Regions from separate parts of the Andreesenia angusta genome, predicted to be linked through region 1. Evidence: riboswitches for the same ligand, from Rfam matches in the RefSeq annotation. Region 1 holds a riboswitch; each other region holds the start of a gene.
The links. A riboswitch is a leader RNA that binds a small molecule or an ion and turns the genes downstream of it on or off. The one in region 1 is predicted to bind S-adenosylmethionine.

Region 1 (7,890 bases):
CCGTAATAGGCGCAAGCAGTGGAAACGACAGCTATAAAAACATAATCTACGACAACGACACCAGGAACAAGCTGGCATACAGGCTTACTTTCAACAAGCTAAAAGACGACAGAGATTTTCTGAAAGACGAAGAATTATCTAGCTTGAATGAAATCTACTTCAGCTCAGAGGAAGAAAAAGGTGATTTCACAGTTGACGAGATAGAGTTTTCCATAGTGCTCTCAGGGGACAGACCAGTTGTGGACGATTTCTTTATAGAGTATGGAGACAAGAAGTCATGCCATATATACTTAGAAGAAGGCCGATACTGCGTAAAGCTCGAGAACGTTGTTCTAGACTGCGGAAAGTATATAACTCCGCATAAGTTCTATTTCAAGCTGGAGGAGAGCGTGTTTAAAGAACTCTCGGGAGACAGCCTAAGGGCGGCGATAATAGTTAAGCTTCTCTTCACAGACCTTGAGGAAAAAGTGGACGAGTTCTCAAGAAGGCTTATATATATAGAGTCTCTCAGGACAAAGATAGAGAGGGCCCAGAGCATAAGCGACATAGACCTGGAGAGCTCCGTAGGTAGCCGTGGAGAGAACATAGTCAAGGCTCTGCTGGGAATAGACAGGCTTGGAGACAAGGAGATACAGAAGAGCATAAAGAGAAAGATAAACCACTGGCTAGAGGAGTTCGACCTAGGAGACAAGCTGGATCTGGAGAAGGTGAACGGCGAGACCTATTCGGTCTTCATAAGAAACAAGAACCTCGGGATATACAGCAACTTGCTGGAGGTGGGATTTGGAACTAGGCAGCTGCTGCCCATAATAATAGAGTCTATAAACTCTCCAAAGCACAGCACCATAATAGTGGAAGAGCCGGAAACACATATACATCCAAAGGCGCAGTCGAAGCTTGCGGATCTCTTTGTGGAGAGCGCTATAGAGGGTGAGCGAAACTTCATAATAGAGACGCACAGCATTTTCCTGGTTACGGAGATACAGATACTTGTGGCAGAGGGCAAAATAAGCGCAGACGATGTGGGCGTTTACTACTTTACACAGGACAGCGAGGGCTCTAGAGCTATAAATATGAAATTAAGAGACAATGGCCAGTTTGAAGAAGAATGGCCGAGTGGTTTTTTTGACGTGCACTATCTGCTTGGGAAAAAACTATTCGATCTCTTATAGAGAGTGTAGGTGAGCGTATGAAGCTAGAAATAACTCTATCAAAGAGCATACTAAGAAAGAAATTCGACCAAAGAGACAAGTACAACAAGCTACGAGAGCGAATAGACAGGCACAAGCTGGCGCTAAGCAACGAGCTGTTTGAAATATGGGAAAAAGACGCCAAGGAAAACGGATACGACAAGTACTTCATGGACTGGTACTTCTCTATAATAGGTTCAGGGAAGAAGCTCCGCAAGTTCAATATAGAGAAAATAAAAAAGACGAGAGGGGCCAGAAGTGGGGAAGACGAAATTCTGTTGAAGACTGCACTAGCTTCAAACGACAAAATAGTGGTCGGGAATGTGAACCAGGACATGGCAAAGAGAAACAAGAAGGTGTCATTCATAACAGAGGAGATTTTCTCGAGAGAGAATATGCAGACAGTTACGACTACAGATGTGGCCAATGTGCTTACACATAGAGACAACAGCGCCATATTTGACATATATGAGACTCCTACAAGGCTGTTGGTGGAACTGGGGAGCGACTCAGAGCTGCTTGGCCGGTATCTATCCAAGTTTATATCAGGCACCAAGAAGCTCATAATAAAGGACAAGTATATAACCCAGTCCGAGAACGAGAGGAATATAAATGAGTATGTGCTTAAATACCTGAATAAGAAGGAGACGAAGCTTGTATTCGTGTTCCCCGAGGAGAGAAGAGACAGCAAGGGGATTTCGAGGTTTCAAAACTATCAAGGGTTCAAGACTTCTTTCAGATATCTAGACAGCAAACTGATGCACCACTCCTCTCTTGAAACAGACAGATATGTAATAGACTTAGGGTACAGGCTCAGAGTTTTTGGAGGAGACGATACAGGGAAGACTGAGCAGGAGATAATAAATATAACAAAAAAACAAGGAGGAAGATAGTTATCTTCCTCCGAGCAATTCCACGACTTTGTCTGCTATATATGAGTTGTCAAGTATAAAGTCAGCATCTCCATTTTCTACAACTGCCTTGGGCATTCCGTAGACCACACAGCTCTCGGGAGACTCCACTATAGAGGCGCCACCTTTAGACTTTATAAGCCTGACTCCATCTGCACCGTCTTTACCCATTCCTGTCAGCACTACGGAGACTATGTTGGAGCCGTAGATATCCACAGCGGACTTGAAGGTGAAGTCTGCAGCTGGCCTGACACCGTTTATCCTGTCAGAGCTGTCAAGGTAGATCCTGATCTCGCTTCCAGACTTCTTAAGGCCTAAGTGGTAATTTCCAGGGACTATATATAGTGTGTCTTTTTTCAGAACATCTCCATCTTTGGCCTCCACCACTGTGAGTGCGGACGCTCTGTTCAGCCTTTCAGCCAGCGACTTGGTGAACCCGGGTGGCATATGCTGCACGATTATGCCGGGACATCCAATGCTCGCCGGAAGAAGTGGAACCACGTTTTCAAGAGACCGAGGACCTCCAGTAGAAGAGGCTATCAAGAGCAGTTTGTTTGATCCAGACTGCCTTACGCTTGACAGTGTTCGCTTGGCGGCAGGCGGTGTCGTCTTTTCAACAGGTTCTTTAGAAGCGAGCGCCGGTTTTCTAGCTGGCCTTGCAACAAGTCGATCTACATTTATACTGGGAGCAGACCGAATTTTTTCCAGCAGGTCGTCTTCGACTTTCGAGAAGTCAAGCGAGATGCTGCCGGAAGGCTTCTGTATGAAGTCCACAGCTCCTAGGGTAAGGCATTCCATAGTGGTCTCGGCGTTTGCCGCCGTAAGGGAACTCACCATTATAACCTTTGTAGGAGTTTTCTTCATGATTTCCTTTAGCGCCTCTAGGCCGTTCATCCTGGGCATCTCCACGTCAAGCGTCACCACATTTGGCCTTAGTGACTTGATCTTCTCAAGCGCATCTATTCCGTCTCGGGCCGTGCCGACCACAGTCATATCGTTTTGGGAATCTATAGCATCCTTTATAATCTTCCTCATAAAAGCAGAATCATCTACTACTAGGACTTTTATTCTGTTCATAATGAATCTCCTTTCCAAAAACATTCCTATTAGGTATTATACCCTCTAAGCCGTCTAGAATTCAAAATAAAATAGTACAGCAAGTAGAATAATAGCATAGAAGACAGGTAAAAGAAATAGATTTTGACCCTAAATAAAATCTGTTGACATATACATAGTAAATTGATAGAATTACATAAGATAAAATTGAATAGTATTTCTTATCTAGAGCGGTGGAGGGACTGGCCCTTTGAAGCCCGGCAACCACAGGTTTTGTGAAACCTGAAGGTGCTAAATCCAGCAGGCATAGCCTGAGAGATGAGAGAAGATAATTGAAGGTCTTTCTGTAATCTCAGAGAGACCTTTTTTCGTTGCAACGATAAATTTCAGGAGGGGATATAAATGAACAAAAAAGAACTTAGATTTGAAACAGTACAGCTTCACGGGGGACAGACGGTAGACAGAGACACAAAGTCTAGGGCGGTGCCTATATACCAGACTACTTCCTATGTGTTCGACGACACTCAGGATGCGGCGGATCTGTTCGGGCTAAACAAGCTTGGAAACATATACACCAGAATCACAAACCCTACAAACGGCACTTTCGAGGAGAGGGTAAACCAGCTAGAGGGTGGAGTTGGAGCAGTTTCAACTGCCTCTGGAATGGCTGCAATCACATACTCTATACTGAACGTAGCCAAGGCAGGGGACAATATAGTTTCAGCGTCTACTATCTACGGAGGAACTTACACGCTTTTCAAGCACACGCTTAAGAACTTTGGAGTAAACGTGAAGTTTGTAGACCCTGGCAAGCTGGATGAGATAGCGAGCACCATAGACGAAGGCACAAAAGCTGTGTTCACCGAAACTATAGGAAATCCAGAGGGGAATATAGCCGACATAGAGGCTATAGCCAAGATAGCCCACGAAAACGGGATACCTCTCATAGTGGACAACACATTTGCGACTCCTTACCTATGCAGGCCGATAGAGCATGGGGCCGACGTAGTTGTGCACTCTGCGACCAAGTTCATAGGAGGCCACGGTACAAGTATCGGAGGCGTGATAGTGGACGGAGGAAGCTTCGACTGGAGCAGCGGCAAGTTCCCAGGGTTCACAGAGCCGGATGAATCGTACCATGGGCTTCGTTTCTGGGACGCTTTCCAAAATGCGGCCTATATATTCAAAGTCAGGACGACTCTATTAAGGGATACTGGGGCGTGCCTTTCACCTTTCAACGCGTTTTTGCTGCTTCAGGGGCTAGAGACTCTTTCGCTGAGAGTGGAGAGACATGTTTCAAATGCAGAAAAGCTGGCAGAGTTCCTGGAGAGTCACCCTAAAGTGGAGTGGGTGAGCTATTCGGGGCTTGCATCTAGCAAGTATAAATCACTTAAAGACAAATACCTTCCAAAAGGTGCAGGAGCTGTTTTCACTTTTGGAGTTAAAGGCGGCTATGAAGCGGGTAAGAAGCTGATAGAGAGCGTTGAGATATTCTCGCACCTTGCAAACGTAGGGGATGCCAAGTCGCTTATAATACATCCAGCATCAACTACACATCAGCAGCTTAGCGAAGAGGAACAGATAGGTGCTGGAGTGAAGCCAGAGACTGTAAGGGTCTCTGTGGGGATAGAGAATATAGAAGATATAATAGAAGATATAGAGCAGGCGCTTTCGCAGATATAGATATAGGGGGATTGGAATGAGAAAGGAAACAGAAGTAGTTAGAGGATACAGATGCATAGATGAGAAAACAGGGGCGATAAGCTTCCCGATATACCAGTCTGCTACGTTCAGACATCCGGGTCTAAACGAGTCTACAGGGTATGACTACTCCAGGACTCAGAACCCGACTAGGGAGGAGCTAGAGAAGACAATAGCCAAGCTGGAAGGCGGCGCTGAAGGGCTGGCTTTCTCCACCGGAATGGCAGCCATATCGGCAGTGATATCCATATTCAAGCCTGGCGACCACATAGTGGTTTCGGACGACCTGTACGGGGGGACTTACAGGATATTCGAGGAGATATACGGCAAGTACGGCATAAAGGCCACTTACGTTGACACCCAAGACTTAGAGAACATAAAGTCGGCTGTCAACGAAAACACAGTGGCTCTTTTTATAGAGACTCCTTCAAACCCGATCATGAAGGTGACTGACATCGGAGCTGTTTCAGCTTACGCCAAGGAAAAAGGCCTGCTGACTATAGTGGACAACACTTTCTTGACGCCTTACTACCAAAAACCCATAGCACTTGGGGCGGACATAGTGGTTCACTCTGCTACAAAGTACTTGGGAGGGCATAACGATACGCTGGCAGGGCTTGTCGTTACAGCTGGAGCGGAACTTGGAGAGCAGATCAGATTTATACAGAACTCGGTCGGAGCGGTGCTGGCCCCTTTCGACAGCTGGCTTATACTAAGGGGAATAAAGACGCTTGGGGTTAGGCTTGACAGACAGGAGCAGAACGCAATCGAGGTTGCAAACTGGCTGAAATCTCACGAGAAAGTAGATCAGGTCTACTACGTGGGACTTCCAGATCACCCTGGATACGAGCTGTCCAAAGAGCAGACAAGCGGATTCGGCTCTATGATATCTTTTACTGTAGTGGACGAGTCGATTGTATCGGAAGTGCTTGGAAGACTAAAGCTCATATTCTTTGCAGAGAGTCTTGGCGGAGTGGAGAGCCTTATGACCTATCCGCTTACTCAGACTCATGCCGACATACCTGAGGAGATAAGAGAGAGGCTTGGAGTCAACAGCAGACTACTCAGACTTTCAGTGGGAATTGAATCATCAGAGGACATAATAGAGGATCTTCAGAGAGCACTTGGAGGTGAGTAAATTGGGAAGATATAATTTCGACGAAAAGGTAGACAGGAAAAATACGAACTCCTTGAAATACGACTTTCACAGAGAAAGGCATAAGCCCGAGGATCTCTTTCCGCTGTGGGTGGCGGATATGGACTTCAGGCTGCCGCCAGAGGTCACGGACCCGATGGTGAAGAGATGTCAGCACGGCATATTTGGATATTCGGAGCCCAAGAGCTCTTACTTTGAGAGTGTTAAGTCTTGGTACAGAGACGTGCACTCTCTAGAGCTTGAAGACGAATGGTTCAAAGTGGCTCCTGGGATAGTTTTCACTATAAACGCAGTTATAAGGGGACTCACTTCGCCAGGCGACTCGGTGATGGTTCAGAAGCCCGTATACTACCCTTTCTTCAAGAGCATAGAGAACAACGGCAGAAAAGTCGTAAACAGCCCACTACTGCAAATTGACGGCGTGTACCAGATGGACTTCGAAGACCTGGAGCAGAAGATAGTCGAGGAAAATGTGAAGCTGTTTATACTCTGCTCTCCTCACAATCCAGTGGGAAGAGTTTGGACAGAAGAGGAGCTACTCAGAGTGGGGAGCATATGCAAAAGGCATGGAGTCGTGGTGATTTCAGACGAAGCCCATTCAGACTTCGCCTACACCAGGAAACATATCCCGTTCTGGAATGTAGACGAGAGCTTCAAGGAGTTCAGTTTGATATGCACTTCTCCCGGAAAGACTTTCAACCAGGCGGGGCTTCAAAACGCCAATATATTTGTAGCGAATAATAGGCTTAGAGAGATTGTGAACAGGGAGATAGAGATAAGCGGGTACAGCAACCTGAATGTGTTCGGCATCATAGCTTGCGAGGAAGCTTATAGACACGGAAGGGAATGGTACTGGGAGCTTAGAGATTACCTGCTTGAAAATATAGAGTTCGTGAGAAATTATCTTTCAGCTCATCTTCCGAAGGTGAAGTTGGTAGAGCCTGAGTCTACCTATTTGCTGTGGCTTGACTTCAGCGAGTACGGACTTTCCCAAGAAGAGCTAGACAGAATTATAGTAGAGCAGTCCAAGCTTTGGCTGAACAGCGGAACTATATTTGGAAGCGAAGGGGAAGGGTTTCAAAGGCTCAATATAGCCACTAGAAGAGAAAATCTGGAGTACGCTATGAACCAACTTAAAAAGTCATTTTAATACAAAAGGCCCGACGGCAGAGAAATCTGTTGCTGGGCCTTTTGTACTTAAATAGAAAATAAAGATATTTGTACCGGTGTCTTTAGGGTATAATCAGATTAATACATATGTTTTGGGGTGAGGAATTTGAAAATTAGAAAGCACTTAAAAGATTGCAAAAATGGAGATGTAATAGCTGAAGACATATATATCCCTGGCAGGAACATACCTATAGCCGTAGAGGGCAACGTCATAGACAACAAGCTGATGGACAGGCTTATAGAGGGAAGGGTTTTCCGAGTGCTTGTGGAGGACTTCAGCCTGAACGTAGTTCCTGAAAAAACAAGGAAGCTTATGGTGCAGTACACGCATGACCTAAAGCGCTACAAGCAACTGTTTCAAGATATAGCCTCCGGCAAAAAGGTAGACTTAGAAGAGATTGCAGACATGTCGAAAGGGCTGCTGGAAAACTCAGAGGATATATTCAGAGTTGTGGAGTCTATAAAGAGTCTAAGAGGTTCGGACGAATACACGTACACACATTCTATAAATGTGGCGCTCTACTCCATGATGATAGCCAAGTGGATGGGACTTGATGAAAGAAGTATAGAGGACGTTATGAAAGCGGGGCTTCTGCACGACATAGGTAAGGCGAAGGTTCCGAAGTGGATACTTGACAAAAAAGGACCTCTTACAGAGGCCGAATTTGACAAGATAAAAGAGCACCCCCTCATAGGATATGAGCTC
Region 2 (7,890 bases), on a different contig from region 1:
CGGACTTGGGCTTATAGGCGGGTCCTACGGATTGGCGCTGAAGCAGATGGGTTTTAAAGACGTCCGAGGAGCTGATATATCGAGCGAAGTGGTTGAAAAGGCGAAGCAGATGGGAGCCATAGACTGTGGCAGCACAAGGCTTGAAGATATTATCCCAGAAGCGGACCTGGTAGTATTCTCTGTATACCCGGAGCTTACTACAAGACTCATAGTGGATAATATGGACAGCTTCAAGAGCGGGGCGATTCTGACAGATGTGGCTGGGATAAAGGAAAAGCTGATAGCTGACATAGCACCACACCTGAGAGAGGATGTGGACTTCGTGGCCGGGCATCCCATGGCCGGAAAAGAGACAAGTGGAATAGAGTCGGCAGACCCCGGTATATTCATAGGGGCGAACTATATAATAACTCCTACAGAGCAGAACAAGAGAGAGAACATAGAGCTTGTAAAAGAGATAGTGAGGGGAATGGGCTTTAAAAACGTGGTAGAGACTAAGCCGTCCACGCACGACGAGAACATAGCCTATGTAAGCCAGCTTCCGCACATAGTGGCCGTGGGGATGGTCAACTGCAAAGACGTAGAAGACGTATCGCTATTTGCCGGCGGAAGCTACAGGGACACCACAAGGATAGCTAGGATAAACGCCGAGCTCTGGAGCGAGCTCTTTATAGAGAACAGGTCTCACCTTGTGGAGCAGATAGATCTCTTTCTAGATTACACAAAAAACATAAGGGATGCGATAGAAGCCGAAGACTCAGCGAGCCTCAAGGAGATGCTCAGAGAATCGCATAGCAGAAAAGGGGAGATAGTGGATGAAAAAGCTTAAAATAGACCTTCCAGAAAAGCAGTACGACATACTCATAGAGAAGGGCCTTAGAAGGCAATTTGGCTCAGAGATAAAAAAACTGTATACTAATAAAAAAATATTTATAATTACAGACCAGAACGTATATAATATATATGGAGAAGAGTTCGAGAAAGACTTGAAGTCGAATGGATTCGAGCCTTATTTCACAGTGGTGGAGCCGGGCGAGAAGAGCAAGTCCATAGCGGTGCTTGAGAGCGTATATGACTCACTGTTGGACAAGGAAATCACCAGGTCAGATATGATAGTTGCCCTTGGAGGCGGAGTAGTCGGGGACTTAACGGGCTTCGTGGCAGCAACGCTTCTAAGGGGAATAAGGTTTATGCAGATACCTACTTCGCTATTGGCGCAGATAGACAGCAGCGTAGGCGGGAAAGTGGCTGTAAACCTGGAAAAAGGCAAGAACCTTGTCGGCAACTTCTACCATCCGGACGCAGTGCTGATAGACCCTGAGATGCTGTTGACGCTTGAAAAGAGGTATTTCTACGACGGAATGGCCGAGGTCATAAAATACGGTTGCATCAAGAGCGAAGAGCTCTTCAGAATGCTTGAGTCATACGTGACGGAAGAGGAATTCTTCGACAACATAGATGATATAATATACAGATGCTGCGACATAAAGAGGGCCGTGGTGGAGGAAGATGAAAAAGACACTGGAAACAGGATGCTGCTGAACTTCGGGCACACTCTAGGGCACGCTGTAGAGAAATGCTTCGGATATGAAAAGTACACCCATGGAGAAGGCGTTGCAATAGGCATGTACAATATAACGCTTAGGAGCGAAGCGAAGGGCGAGACAGAGGCAGGAGTGGCTGAAAGCATAAAGTCGCTGCTTGTGAAGTACAAACTGCCATACGAGATGCCTGAGATGGACGAAGAGGAAGTGAAAAAGGCCATCGGGCTCGACAAGAAGAGCAGCAGCGGCAGCATAACGCTTATACTTGTAAAGAGGATAGGAGAGAGCTACCTTAAAAAGATAGCCAAAGAGGAGATAGTAGACTACATTTAAAACGATTGGGGGATTTAGCATGAAATCAGTCAAGATAAACCCTATGACTCTGGAAGGCGAGATAAACATACCGCCTTCTAAGAGCATGAGCCATAGAGCGATAATATGTGCAAGCCTTTCGCGCGGAGAGAGTCTGATACATAATATATCTTATTCGGACGATATAATAGCGACTATAGAGGGGATGAAGGCACTTGGAGTAGAGGTGTTGGAGGAGATTCTAGACCAAGACACAGGCACATACAGCCTCAGGATAAAGGGAGTGGAGGAGTTCAAGCTCCAGAGCGACTCTGTAAACTGCAAAGAATCTGGCTCGACCATAAGGTTTCTAATACCGATACTGATGCTTGCAGGAGAGAAGTTTAATATAACTGGAGAGGGAAGGCTTGTAGAGAGGCCACTTGACACCTATTACAGGATATTCGATCAGCAGGGTATAAAATATGCAAATACAGGAGGCATTCTGCCGCTTGAAATAGAGGGGTGCTTAAAGCCGGGCACTTTCAGCATAGAGGGCAATATAAGCTCCCAGTTTATAACTGGACTTCTGTTTACACTGCCTCTTTTGGACGGCGATTCAAGGATAGTCGTAACAGAGTCGGAGCTTGAGTCTAAGGGCTATGTGGATCTGACTATAGACATACTCAGAAAATTCGGCATAGAGATAGAGAACAGGGATTACAAGGAGTTTTTCATAAAGGGAAACCAGAGCTACGTAAGCCGCGAGTACAAGGTGGAAGGAGACTACTCTCAGGGCGCTTTCTGGATAGTGGCTGGACTGCTTGACGGAAAGATAGTATGCAACGACCTGGAAAAGTCTTCTCTTCAAGGCGACAAGGAAGTCGTGGAGATAGTAGAGAGAATGGGCGGAAATATATCGGTATCTGAAGACAGCATAACAGTGGAGAAGTCGGAGACTAGAGGGACTGTCATAGATGCTTCCCAGTGCCCAGACATAATACCTGTGCTCAGCGTACTGGCTGCGCTAAGCGAAGGAGAAACCAGAGTTATAAACGGAAAGAGACTCAGAATAAAAGAGTCGGACAGGATAACATCCACTAGAACGGAGCTTGAGAAGCTAGGAGCCGACATAAGAGAAGAAGGCGACGGGCTTGTGATAGTAGGAAAGCCTATGCTTGAAGGCGGAGCGGTGCTGGACAGCTGGAACGACCACAGAATAGCCATGGCCATGGGAGTGGCGTCCATAAGGTGCAAGAAGCCTGTAGAGATAACGAACAGCGGTTCTGTATCCAAGTCCTACCCTCACTTCTGGGAGGACTTCAAGAAACTAGGAGGTGTGGTAGATGAGCGGAATATGGGGTAGCAACTACAAGCTTTCAATCTTCGGGGAGTCACATGGAAAGGCCATAGGCATGGTTTTAAACGGGCTTCCGGTGGGGATAGAGCTCGACATGGAGCAGATTTCAAAAGAGATGGAGAGAAGAGCTCCAGGAAGAGACAATCTCTCCACACCTAGAGTGGAGGGCGACCAGTTTGAGATAGTCAGCGGGATACTCGACGACACCACTACGGGGGCGCCGCTTTGCTCTATGATCTGGAACTCAAGCCAGAGGTCTAAAGACTACAGCCATATAAGGTATGTGATGAGGCCGGGGCATGCAGACTACCCTGGATTTGTGAAGTACAAGGGGTTCAACGACTACAGAGGCGGAGGGCATTTCTCTGGAAGGATAACTGCGCCTGTGGTCTTTGCTGGAGCGGTGGCCAAGCAGATACTTGCCAGAAAAGGCATAACTGTAGGGGCCCATATAAAGAGCATCGGGTCAGTCAGCGAAGAGTCTTTCGACGCTGTGAACTTGAACGCCGAGACGCTACTGGAGCTTGCCAAAAAGCCTTTCCCGGTGATAGACGAAAGTGCAGGAGAGGCCATGAAGCAAGTTATACTGGAGGCCAAAGAGGAGCTTGACTCTGTAGGCGGAACGGTGGAAGTAGGCGTCACTGGGATACCTGTGGGGATAGGAGATCCGTTCTTCGACTCGGTGGAGAGCAAGATAGCGAGCCTTGTGTTCTCGGTTCCGGGGACCAAAGGGCTGGAGTTTGGAGCAGGCTTTGCCATAAGCGATATGAAGGGCTCCGAGTCCAACGACGAGTACTATATGGACGGAGATGCTGTAAAGACATATACAAACAACAACGGAGGCATTACAGGGGGAATTTCAAACGGAATGCCGATAGTATACTCTGTGGCGATAAAGCCCACTTCTTCTATATCCAAGAAGCAGAGGACTATAGACGTGAAAGAGCAGAGTGAGACGGAGCTTGAAGTGCACGGCAGACATGACCCTTGCATAGTCCACAGAACGGTTCCTGTGCTGGAAGCCATAACGGCCATAGCGATACTTGACCTAATGCTTGGAACGGAAGGAGCGAGCGGATTTGAACCTAGATGATATAAGAGTGCAGATAGACGAGATAGATGAGAAGCTGACGGCGCTCTTTGAAAAGAGAATGGACTTGGTGCTCCAAGTGGCCAAGTACAAAGAAGAGACAGGGCAGAAGATATTCGACAGCGAGAGAGAGAAAAAGGTCATAGATAAGAACAAGGGATACCTCAAGAACAAGGCGTACGAGAAGTCGCTAGAGGACTTCTACAACGACATGATGGCTATAAGCAGAAAGTTTCAGGCCAAGCAGATATTCTCAAGCGATATAGAGGATATATCGGACTCTGAAGTCGAGAAAATAGTGAAGCTGGCTAAAACCAGAAAGGCAAGCCCTAAGGTGTGCTACCAGGGAGTGCCTGGAGCCTACAGCGAAGAGGCCCTTATAGCTACTTTCGGGCCTGACACAGAGAGGGTAAACGTAAAGGAGTTTGAAGACGTATTCAATAAGCTTCAAGAAGAGGATATAGACTACGGAATACTCCCTATAGAGAACTCCTCCACAGGGAGCATCTCGGAGGTCTACGACCTTATGAGGGAATACGGATACTATGTGGTGGGAGAGACGAGCATAAAAGTGGACCAGAACTTGCTTGGAGTTCCCGGAACTTCGCTAGAAGACATAGCGGAAGTCTACTCACACCCTCAGGGGCTTAAGCAGAGCGAGGAATTCCTAAAGCAGCATGGCGACTGGAAGCTGGTGCCTTTCAGGAATACGGCCGAAAGCGCAAAGCTGGTGAGCGAATCCGGCTCCAAGGAGAAGGCAGCCATAGCCAGCAGAAGAGCTGCTGAGCTATACGGACTCGAGGTAGTAGAGCCTAGCATAAATTACAACAATAACAACCACACAAGATTTGTGATAATAGGGAAGAACTTGGAGATAAACGACGACGCCAACAAGGTCAGCATAATATTTGCGGCACCTCACAAAGCAGGGGCTCTTTACGGAGCGCTTAGCTATTTTGCAGAGAACAATTTGAATATGCAGAGGATAGAGTCCAGGCCTGTGATAGAGAAGTCGTGGGAATATTTCTTCTATATAGACTTCGAGGGCAATCTGAAAGACGAAAACCTGAAGAAGGCCATAGTTGAGATAGAGAGGAACAGCACCTACTTTAAACTCCTTGGAAACTACAAAAGCCATATATAGGGGACTGCGAGGAGGAGACATGAGATTGAAGGAACATATAATACTAATTGGAATGCCGGGCTGCGGAAAGACCAGCTTTGGGAGAGACATTGCCAAGCAGCTAGGAGTAGAGCTTTACGACACTGACGAATTCCTAGAAAAGATGCAGGGCAAGAGCATACCAGATATATTCCAAGAAGAGGGCGAAGACCGCTTCAGGAAGTACGAGACCGAGTCGCTGAGGGCCGTGCTAAAGAAAGGCCCGGCTGTAATAGCTACAGGCGGAGGAATAGTGAAGCTTCCTGAGAACAGGGAGCTGATGAAAAACGGTGGGACTGTGGTATTTATAGACAGGCCGCTCGACAATATATTCTCTGACGTAGACACGGAGTCGAGGCCGCTTCTTTCGCAGAACAAGGAAAGGCTTCAAAGCCTTTACGAAGAGAGGTATGATCTCTTCGTTGAAACGGCAGACTTGAGAGTCGTGAACGACAGGTGCTACGAAGAAGTGCTAGAAGAGATAGTGGAGACTGTAAAAGACATAGTGGAAGGGGCTGAGTAACTTGAAGATACTCGTAATAAACGGACCCAATATAAACATGCTTGGAATAAGGGAAAAGGACATATACGGATCTGACAACTTCGAGAGTTTGAACGAAGGAGTGGAGGAAAAAGCTAGAGAGCTTGGGCTCGAGGTGGAGCTCTACCAGAGCAATATAGAGGGCGAAATAGTGACGAAGATACAGCAGGCTTATGGCGTGTTTGACGGCATAGTCATAAACCCAGGGGCCTACACCCACTACAGCATAGCCATACTGGATGCCTTAAAAGCTGTCTCGATACCGACTGTAGAAGTGCATATAAGCAATATACACAAGAGGGAAGAGTTCAGGAAGAAGTCCGTGACTGCAGAAGCCTGCATAGGGCAGATTTCAGGACTTGGAGTATACGGCTACAGCCTTGCGCTTTCAGGCCTCAAGCAGTACCTCTCGGAGAGGAAATATCTGCTTGACAGATAGACATATGTAAAATATAATGTATGGAATAGACAACTGAATAAAACTCATCAAGAGAGATGGAGGGACTGGCCCTATGAAATCCGGCAACCTGACTTGCAAGTCGAGGTGCTAAATCCAGCGGTATAGCCGATAGATGAGAAGTGAAAACTCCTTTCGGCGAAAGGAGTTTTTTTGTACAAAATTACAGAAGAGAGAAGGGAAGTATATGCCAATAGTAATACCTAGCGCACTGCCAGCGTACAAGACGCTTACAGACGAGAATATATTCATAATGGGCGCCCAGAGGGCGAAAGAACAGGACATAAGGCCGATAAAGATAGCCATACTGAATTTGATGCCCACCAAGATAGAGACAGAGACTCAGCTTTTAAGGCTGCTTGGAAACACTCCACTTCAGGTGGAGATAACGCTGCTCAGAACAGCTAGCTACGAATCCAAAAACACCGCGAAAGAGCATCTGGGAAGCTTCTACACTACTTTTGACAAGGTTAAAGACAAGCGATTCGACGGCATGATAATAACAGGGGCGCCTGTAGAAAATATGGACTTTGAAGACGTAATATACTGGGAAGAGCTGAAAGAGATAATGGACTTCACAAAGACTAACGTGACATCTACATTCCATATCTGCTGGGGAGCTCAAGCGGGGCTCTATTACCACTACGGAGTGGAGAAGTTCAACCTTCCTAAAAAGCAGTTCGGCATATTCAAGCACAAGACAAACGAGAAAAAGATACAGCTTCTGAGAGGGTTTGACGATGAGTTCTATGCCCCGCATTCAAGGCATACAGGTGTAAAGACAGATATGATACTCCAAAACGGAAGGCTTGAGATATTGGCTCATTCGGAGGCGGCAGGCCCATATCTGATAATGGGAGATGACGGCAAGCATATCTTCGCCACAGGACACTCTGAATACGACCAGTACACGCTCTACGGAGAGTATATGAGGGACTTCAACAAGGGGCTGGAAGTCGAGCTTCCAGAGAACTACTTCCCGGAAAACGACACTGATAAGGCTCCGCCTGTAATCTGGAGAGCGCATTCCAATCTGCTTTTCTCCAACTGGCTGAACTACTACGTATACCAGCAGACACCGTTTGTGCTTTAAGAGAGCAGATTATGCTCTCTTTTTTTATGCTGAAAATATGCTATAATATTTACGAGGTGGGACGATGCTAAAAGAAATAGAATACAGAGAGATAGACGAAGGTCTACTGAAAAAAAGATATATACTTGTGGACCTTAGAAGCCCAAAGGAATACGCTGAGTTCACTATTCCGGGGGCTATAAACATACCGATTTTCGACAATGCGGAGAGGGAGCTTATAGGCTACACCTATATGAGGGATTCCATAGAGAAGGCCAAGACCATGGGAGTCAACATAGTGGACAGAAAGCTTCCAGAGATATACGAGCAGATAAAGAAGCTAGAAGACGAGTACAGCTCCATAATCTGCTTC
Region 3 (7,890 bases), on a different contig from region 1:
GACTCTGGGAAGACTATAGTTATGGTCACCCACGACAGCGACCTCAGAAGGTACACCACCAGAGACGTATTTCTCAAAGATGGTGAGTTTGCAGGGGAGGATGCCATATGAATTTCTACAACTTCATAAGAACCGCATGGTACAGCATAAGGGCCTACAAGCTCAGGATATTCCTCACCATGATAGGCATAATCATAGGTATATCCTCGGTATCGGCCATACTGGCTATAGGAGAGGGGCTTAAAGCCGAGGCGTCTTCTTCGATGGAATCTGCCAACTTGAACAAGGTGACAATAGAGTACATGCCTCCAAGCGGACAGGAGGACGCAAGCGCCACTCCTTTTGAGGAAAGCGACATAAGCGAGATAAAGAAGATAGAAGGCGTGAAGGATGTCACCATGAACGACAACCAGAACAACTTTCTGATGGGAACATACCAGGATATGAGCTACTTTGACAAGTCTACAGCTGGAGAGGTCAACAACTACAGCGAAAAGGATGCAAAAAACAATGTTGGATTCGGCAGGGGATTTTCAAAAGCAGAAGCCGAGAGTGACAGCAGAGTTATAATTCTAGGCTACGAGATGGCAAAGCAGCTGTTTGATGACCCGGAAAAGGCCATAGGTAAAGGTGTAACTGTAAAAGGCGAGGTTTTCGAAGTGGTCGGAGTCAAAGAGGAGGTCGCAATGGACATGGGCCTAAACTTCAGCATGGAGTTTTCTGATCCAAATGCAAGCACCATACCAAGCAAGGTTGACTTCGGCGAAGAAGAGACAGACCAGATATGGAATATAAGTGTGGCTCTAGAGCCTGGGGGAGATAAGGACATGGTCTTGACCGAGGTGAAGGACAAGTTATACGAGCTCCATCCAGATATACAGGGAGAGTATATGGAGTTTGACATGGAGAAGATAATAGAGTCTATGCAGAGCGTAATCGGAAATATAACGCTGTTTGTGGCTTTTGTGACAGGCATTTCTCTTCTTGTTGGAGGGATAGGCGTAATGAACATAATGTACGTTTCGGTCACCGAGAGAAAAAGGGAGATAGGCATAAGAAGGGCCATAGGCGCAAAGCCGAAGGACATACTTGTCCAGTTTCTGATAGAGTCCATATTCATAACTGGACTTGGGGGGATAATAGGCATAGCTTTCGGATATCTGTTTTCAATGGCAGTCGGAGCATTCCTTCCGTTTCCGCCGGTCATGACGCTCAAGAACTTCTTGGGAGCTTCTTCTATATCTGTCCTCACAGGCCTGATATTCGGAATAATCCCAGCTTCTAAGGCGGCCAAGCTAGATCCTATAGTTGCCATATATAAATAGAAAAAAGCCTGATTCAAAAGAATCAGGCTTTGTCTATGTGGTCGGGGTGGAGGGACTCGAACCCCCGGCCCCATGGTCCCAAACCATGTGCGCTACCAAACTGCGCTACACCCCGTAAAAACTCAACTACCACATTATATAAAACAGATGGCATAAGTTCAAAGCTCTAAAAAGGTGGTTAAGGCTGAAAAACAGGCTTAAACAGAGTTTAGACTTAAATAAATTCATATATCTCAGTATTAGACAAAGGTAAAATACTGCAGAGCGTACAAGTGGAATTGCAGGTACAATAGTGGTACAATGACAGAAAGGGAGTGATTGAGATGGACAATAAGGAACTGTTGAAAGCCATATCGGATATGATAGACTCTAAGCTTGACCCAATCAGAGACGAAGTAAGCAAAATTGGTACAAGGCTGGACAGCTTAGAGTCTAGATTCGACGGACTAGAGACAAGATTCGATATTCTGGAGGGTAGGTTTGATGGACTAGATACTAGATTCGACAGCCTGGAATCCAGAGTAGAAGGACAGAGGGAGCTGCTTAGTGCATTGGAAGACAGATCGACCACCAATTCAGCTGTGTTGAAAAATATAGAAGAAAAGCTAGTGGACTCTCAAGGCGAAATAGCGAGCCTGAAAAAAAGCATCTCTAGAATAGAGAAGGCCACTGCCGACAACTGGAGCGACATAGTAGACATTAAGTCGAAGATAAGCTAAGAAATCGTTGACTAGCAAAACCATATATGATAACATAAGTTCGTTAAGTTTACAGAATTGCCTTATCAAGAGAGGTGGAGGGACAGGCCCGATGAAGCCCAGCAACCGTTAAAAGCGGTGCTAATTCCTACGGATAGCTATGTCCGGAAGATGAGGGTGCAAAAGAAGATACAGCCCTCTTATTGAGAGGGCTTTTTTTATAGATTTGAAATTGAAAGGAGAAATGAAATAAAATGAAAAAATGGTTCTTTACTTCAGAGTCGGTTACAGAAGGTCACCCAGATAAAATATGCGACCAAATATCAGACTCTATACTAGATGCGATACTTGAAAAAGATCCACTTGCAAGAGTTGCCTGCGAGACTTCAGTAACTACAGGACTAGTGCTTGTAGCTGGAGAGATAACTACAAATTGCTATGTGGACATACCTAGAGTAGTTAGAAACACTATACTAGACATAGGCTACAACAGAGCCAAGTACGGATTTGACGGAGAGACTTGCGGAGTTATAACTTCAATAGGAGAGCAGTCGAGAGACATAGCTCAGGGAGTTGACGAAGCTACCGAGAAGAGAGAAAACAGTGGAGACGAGCTAGACCAGATAGGTGCAGGAGACCAAGGTATAATGTTCGGATTTGCCTGCAACGAGACTAAGGAGCTAATGCCTCTTCCGATCTCGCTTGCGCATAAGCTTGCAAGAAGGCTTACAGAAGTTAGAAAGAACGGAACACTTCCATACCTAAGACCGGATGGGAAAACTCAGGTGACTATAGAGTACCACGACGACAAGCCAGCCAGAGTGGACGCTATAGTAATATCTACACAGCACAGCCCGGATGCGACTCTAGAGGAGATCGAAAGAGACCTTAAAGAGAAGGTAATAGGAAATGTAGTGCCTGCAGAGCTTCTAGACGACAAGACAAAGTACTACATCAACCCTACTGGAAGATTCGTAGTTGGAGGACCTCAGGGAGATGCGGGACTTACTGGAAGAAAGATAATAGTAGACACTTACGGTGGATACTCTAGACACGGCGGTGGAGCTTTCTCTGGAAAAGACGCGACTAAAGTCGACAGATCTGGAGCTTACGCTGCAAGATACGTTGCAAAGAACATAGTTGCGGCAGGACTTGCAGATAAATGTGAAGTTCAGCTTGCGTATGCTATAGGAGTTGCGAAGCCAGTTTCTATACTTGTTCAGACTTTTGGAACAGCTAAGATAGAAGAAGAGAAGATAGAAGAACTTGTAGCTAAGCATTTCGACCTAAGACCAGCGGCTATAATAAGAGACCTTGACCTTAGAAAACCTATATACAAGGCTACAGCTGCATACGGACATTTCGGAAGAGAAGACCTAGACGTAAGCTGGGAGAAGACAGACAAGGCTGAGATACTAAGAAAAGAAGCTTTTGGAAAATAAATAGATGAAAAATCATAAACTCCACAGTACACTACGATTTGGGAAATAAACTAGAACCGTTCAAGCACAAAATCCGGAACTCGCTGTCGCTTAGACACCGGATTCCAGCGTGCTTTCACTTGTTCTGTATTTCAATCAAATCTCCATGATTCTGTGTCGTGCTTATGACATTTTCATTTTCTGCAAATTGAAAGAACCTAAGGTAAGGCCAAAATCTCTAAGTGCAAATGCGCTGTGAAGATTTTGGCCTTATTTTTCTATAGAAGTGTATGGAATGTATACCCTAAATTAATTACAAAAAAGCATAATTTGATATATAATATATTACGGAATGACTTTTAAGGAGGGGAACAAATGGCAACGATAGATTGTAAAGCAATAGCTAAAAAGTTAAGAGAAGAGATAAAGGTGGATATAGAAAAGGCGACAGAAAAGTATGGAGAAAAACCTTTTCTTGAGATAGTTCAGGTGGGGGCTCACCCTTCGTCTGTATCGTATGTTAAAAGCATAATAAAGACTTGTGACAATATGAATGTAAACCACAAGTTCTCGCAGTACGATGAAAACATAACTGAAGACGAGCTAGTGGCTGAAATAGAGAAGCTGAATGCAGACAGCTCTGTTCACGGAGTTATAGTTCAGTATCCGCTTCCAGCTCATATAGACTCAGACAGGATAGCAAACGTGCTTTCGCCAGCGAAAGACGTAGACTGTGTGACTTCCGAGAACCTTGGGAAACTGCTTATGGGAATCAAGGGAATGGTGCCTTGCACTCCAAAGGGAATGATGAGAATACTTAAAGAGTCAGGCGTGGACCTAGTTGGAAAAGATGTAGTCGTTGTAGGAAATGGCCGTACAGTTGGAAGACCGATAACTCAGCTTCTGCTTCAGCAAAATGCTACAGTTACAGTTTGCCACTCTAAGACAAAAGATCTTGCGGCGCATCTTTCAAACGCAGATGTAGTTGTAGGAGCTGCAGGACGTGCTGGACTTATACCTGGAGCTGCAGTGAAAGAGGGTGTAGTGGTAATAGATGCCGCTATAAACGTGCTGGAAGACGGAAGTATAGTTGGAGACGCAGAGTTCGACGCGGTTTCAGAAAAAGCTTCGCTTATAACTCCAGTGCCAGGTGGAGTTGGAACTACTACAAACGCAATGCTTATGGAAAACCTGCTAGAGCTTTTCCTAGACGTAAAAACTAAATAAGAATACACAGAAAGCTACTCATCATATGGGTAGCTTTTTTTATGCACAAATGCAAGTGCTTACATGATATAATGTTGTTAGTTAAATGGCGAGGTTTTTAAATCAAATGGAGGGGAACACAGTGAATAACGAAGAGTTTCAAATGCTTGTGCTGGAAGCGCTAGGTGGGATCAAAGACGAGATAAGTGGTATCAAGGACGATATGGTCACGATGAAAGGCGAGATAAGTGGCATCAAGGACGATATAGTCACGATGAAAGACGAGATAAGTGGCATCAAGGACGATATAGTCACGATGAAAGACGAGATAAGTGGCATCAAGGACGATATAGTCACGATGAAAAATGAGATAGGTAGTATGAAAGTCGAAATAGGAACGCTAAAAGAAGATATGGGCAGTATAAAGCATGAAATAATAGAAATGAAGGGCGATATAAATATGCTACTGGACCAGACTGCCTGTCTTACGGAATTCAAATCAAAGACAGAAAGCAAGCTTAGCTATTTGGAAGAAAGAGAGATAAGCATAGCTGAAATGGTCGGAGAGCATGAAATAGAGATAAGAACACTGAAGAAAAAAATCGTATAGCAAACTAAAAAATAAGGCTTTCTATATGGAAGTCTTATTTTGCGTAAGAAAGTCGATAGAGGAGGTGAAAAATTGCTGGAGATAAATGGCATAATTCAGGAAATAATATACAAGAACGAAGACAACGGCTACACAATAGCTGTACTTGAGAGCGACGACGATGTGTTGACTGTAGTTGGGAATATGCCTCTTGTTTCAGACGGCGAGAACATATCTGTGGAAGGCTCCTTTATAGTCCACAAGACCTATGGCGAGCAGTTCAAGGTGGAGAGCTACAAGCTGGTGGCTCCAAGCACGGAGTCGGGAGTTATAAAGTACCTCTCTTCCGGGCTGCTTCCAGGAGTCGGGGAGAAGACGGCCGAGAAGATAGTGAACGTGTTTGGAACCGAGGCGTTGGACATAATACAGTATAACCCCGAGAGGCTCTCTGAGGTGGAGGGCATAGGCAAGAAGAAGATAGAGAAGATAGCCGACTCGTTTGTGGAGCAGAGGGAGCTAAAGGAAGTCGTGATGTACCTTCAAAACTTCGACATAAATCCGAACTTGGGGATGAAGATATACAAGAAATACGGAAGCGAGACTATAGCCAAGATAAACCAGAATCCCTACAGGCTGTCGGAAGAAGTCTACGGAATAGGTTTCGGACTTACAGACAAGATAGCCCAGAACATGGGGATTGCGAAAGACTCAAGCTACAGGATAAAAGCCGGAATAGTGTACGCCCTGAACAAGAGCGGGATAGATGGACATACCTATCTGCCAGAAGAGGAGCTACTGGCCAGAGCCGCTGAGATACTTAGAATAGACAGAGAACTTATAGAGCAGGGGATAATGGATCTGGCAGTGTCTCAGAAAATTCAGATAGAGGTGTTCGATGGAATCAGGGCAGTCTACAGCATGATTCACTACAACGCAGAGACAGGTGTAAGCAAGAGGATAGTCGAGCTGTCGCAGTCAGAGATAGCGCCGCTAGATGTGGATATAGAGGAAGAGATAGAGCGGCTGGAAGTTGAAAATGGCATGGAATTTGCCAAAAATCAGAAAAAGGCCATAAGGGAGTCGATTTCAAACGGAGTTCTAGTAGTTACAGGGGGACCCGGTACAGGAAAGACGACCACCATAAACAGCATAATAGACATATTCGAGGAAAACAAGCTGGAAGTCATACTGGCGGCCCCTACCGGAAGGGCAGCAAAGCGAATGTCGGAGGCCACAGGAAGAGAGGCCAGCACCATTCACCGCCTGCTGGAGTACACCTTCGGCGACGATACAATAGGCATGTACTTCGGGAAAGACGACGGAGCTCCAATAGAGGCGGACGTCATAATAGTGGACGAGGTCTCGATGGTGGACATAATCTTGATGAACAGCCTTCTTAAAGCCATAACACCTGGCACAAGGCTAATAATAGTAGGGGACACGGACCAGCTTCCGTCTGTAGGGCCGGGGAACGTGCTGAAAGACATAATAGAGAGCAAGATAATCCCTGTAGTAAAGCTGGACGAGATATTCCGCCAGGCCAAGGAAAGCATGATAATAGTCAACGCCCACAGGATAAACAGCGGGGAGAAGCCGTACCTGAACCAGAAGGGCAAGGATTTCTTCCTCATAAGGGAGTCAGACCCCGAGAGCATAGTGGAGACAGTGTTGGAGCTTGCAAAGTATAGACTTCCGAAATTCAATGGCTATGATTCCATGAGAGACATACAGGTGCTTTCATGCAGCAAAAAAGGCGATGTCGGCGTGAACATACTGAACAAGAAGCTACAGCAGGTGTTGAACCCGCCCAAGCACTACAAGCCCGAGAAAAAGGTGGGCGAAGCACTCTACAGGGCTGGAGACAAGATAATGCAGATAAAAAACAACTACAATACAAAGTGGAAGCGAGTATCGCAGGGCAGAGTCATAGGCGAGGGAGAGGGAGTCTTCAACGGCGACCTTGGATATATAGTCTCTATGGACATGGAGGAAGGCGAGCTTCTAGTCGTATTCGATGACGACAGGGAAGTGGTGTACAAGTTCAACCAGCTGGACGAGATAAGGCACGCCTACGCCACGACTGTCCACAAGAGCCAGGGAAGCGAATTTCCAGTAGTCATAATGCCCATATACTGGGGACCGCCGATGCTACTCACCAGAAATCTGCTCTACACCGGAATTACCAGAGCAAAAGAGATGGTGGTGCTGGTGGGAATGGAAAAGTACCTAGACTACATGATAGGAAATGACAAGATAACAGAACGCTACTCGGGACTAAAGAAAAGGCTTGAGAGGATATACGATTACATCGTGAGATAAAGGAGATGCTTGGATTGAATATTCTGGAGCGCTTGCTGGATCTGCTGTACAGAGAGAAGGACATCTGTTTTGTATGTGGCGACCATATTCCCAGGCTTTCGGGACATATATGTGCAGATTGCAGAGACGATCTAAGCTTTGTAGGGCCGAAAAGATGCAGCATATGTGGGATTTCGCTTAGAGCGTACAGAGACGACAAGCTGTATCTCTGCCGGGACTGCGAGGTACGCCCGAAGCACTTCGAGAAAGCTGTAGCCCCGCTTGAGTACAGCGGACTTTCGAGAAAGCTTATACGCGAATTTAAATACCAAGATGAACTTCACTACAAGAAG

Region 2: another riboswitch for S-adenosylmethionine. It lies ahead of metA (homoserine O-acetyltransferase MetA); the one in region 1 lies ahead of EUAN_RS01605 (O-acetylhomoserine aminocarboxypropyltransferase/cysteine synthase family protein).
Region 3: another riboswitch for S-adenosylmethionine. It lies ahead of metK (methionine adenosyltransferase); the one in region 1 lies ahead of EUAN_RS01605 (O-acetylhomoserine aminocarboxypropyltransferase/cysteine synthase family protein).

Annotation. Positions count from the first base shown of each region.
Region 1 is NZ_MKIE01000001.1:339,833-347,722, reverse strand. It holds gene EUAN_RS01620 (AAA family ATPase) at 1-1,172, shown strand, start outside; gene EUAN_RS01615 (hypothetical protein) at 1,190-2,083, shown strand; gene EUAN_RS01610 (protein-glutamate methylesterase/protein-glutamine glutaminase) at 2,084-3,178, opposite strand; SAM riboswitch class I at 3,376-3,482, shown strand; gene EUAN_RS01605 (O-acetylhomoserine aminocarboxypropyltransferase/cysteine synthase family protein) at 3,560-4,840, shown strand; gene EUAN_RS01600 (trans-sulfuration enzyme family protein) at 4,857-5,996, shown strand; gene EUAN_RS01595 (MalY/PatB family protein) at 5,998-7,164, shown strand; gene EUAN_RS01590 (HD-GYP domain-containing protein) at 7,291-7,890, shown strand, end outside.
Region 2 is NZ_MKIE01000008.1:57,760-65,649, forward strand. It holds gene EUAN_RS09390 (prephenate dehydrogenase) at 1-829, shown strand, start outside; gene aroB (3-dehydroquinate synthase) at 816-1,877, shown strand; gene aroA (3-phosphoshikimate 1-carboxyvinyltransferase) at 1,897-3,201, shown strand; gene aroC (chorismate synthase) at 3,182-4,288, shown strand; gene pheA (prephenate dehydratase) at 4,275-5,429, shown strand; gene EUAN_RS09415 (shikimate kinase) at 5,455-5,970, shown strand; gene aroQ (type II 3-dehydroquinate dehydratase) at 5,972-6,427, shown strand; SAM riboswitch class I at 6,469-6,567, shown strand; gene metA (homoserine O-acetyltransferase MetA) at 6,633-7,538, shown strand; partial or broken gene EUAN_RS09430 (rhodanese-like domain-containing protein) at 7,603-7,890, shown strand, end outside.
Region 3 is NZ_MKIE01000006.1:109,872-117,761, forward strand. It holds gene EUAN_RS08410 (ABC transporter ATP-binding protein) at 1-111, shown strand, start outside; gene EUAN_RS08415 (ABC transporter permease) at 108-1,325, shown strand; tRNA gene EUAN_RS08420 (tRNA-Pro) at 1,364-1,440, opposite strand; gene EUAN_RS08425 (hypothetical protein) at 1,649-2,044, shown strand; SAM riboswitch class I at 2,104-2,201, shown strand; gene metK (methionine adenosyltransferase) at 2,278-3,465, shown strand; gene EUAN_RS08435 (bifunctional 5,10-methylenetetrahydrofolate dehydrogenase/5,10-methenyltetrahydrofolate cyclohydrolase) at 3,820-4,671, shown strand; gene EUAN_RS08440 (coiled-coil domain-containing protein) at 4,793-5,260, shown strand; gene recD2 (SF1B family DNA helicase RecD2) at 5,333-7,558, shown strand; gene EUAN_RS08450 (ComF family protein) at 7,573-7,890, shown strand, end outside.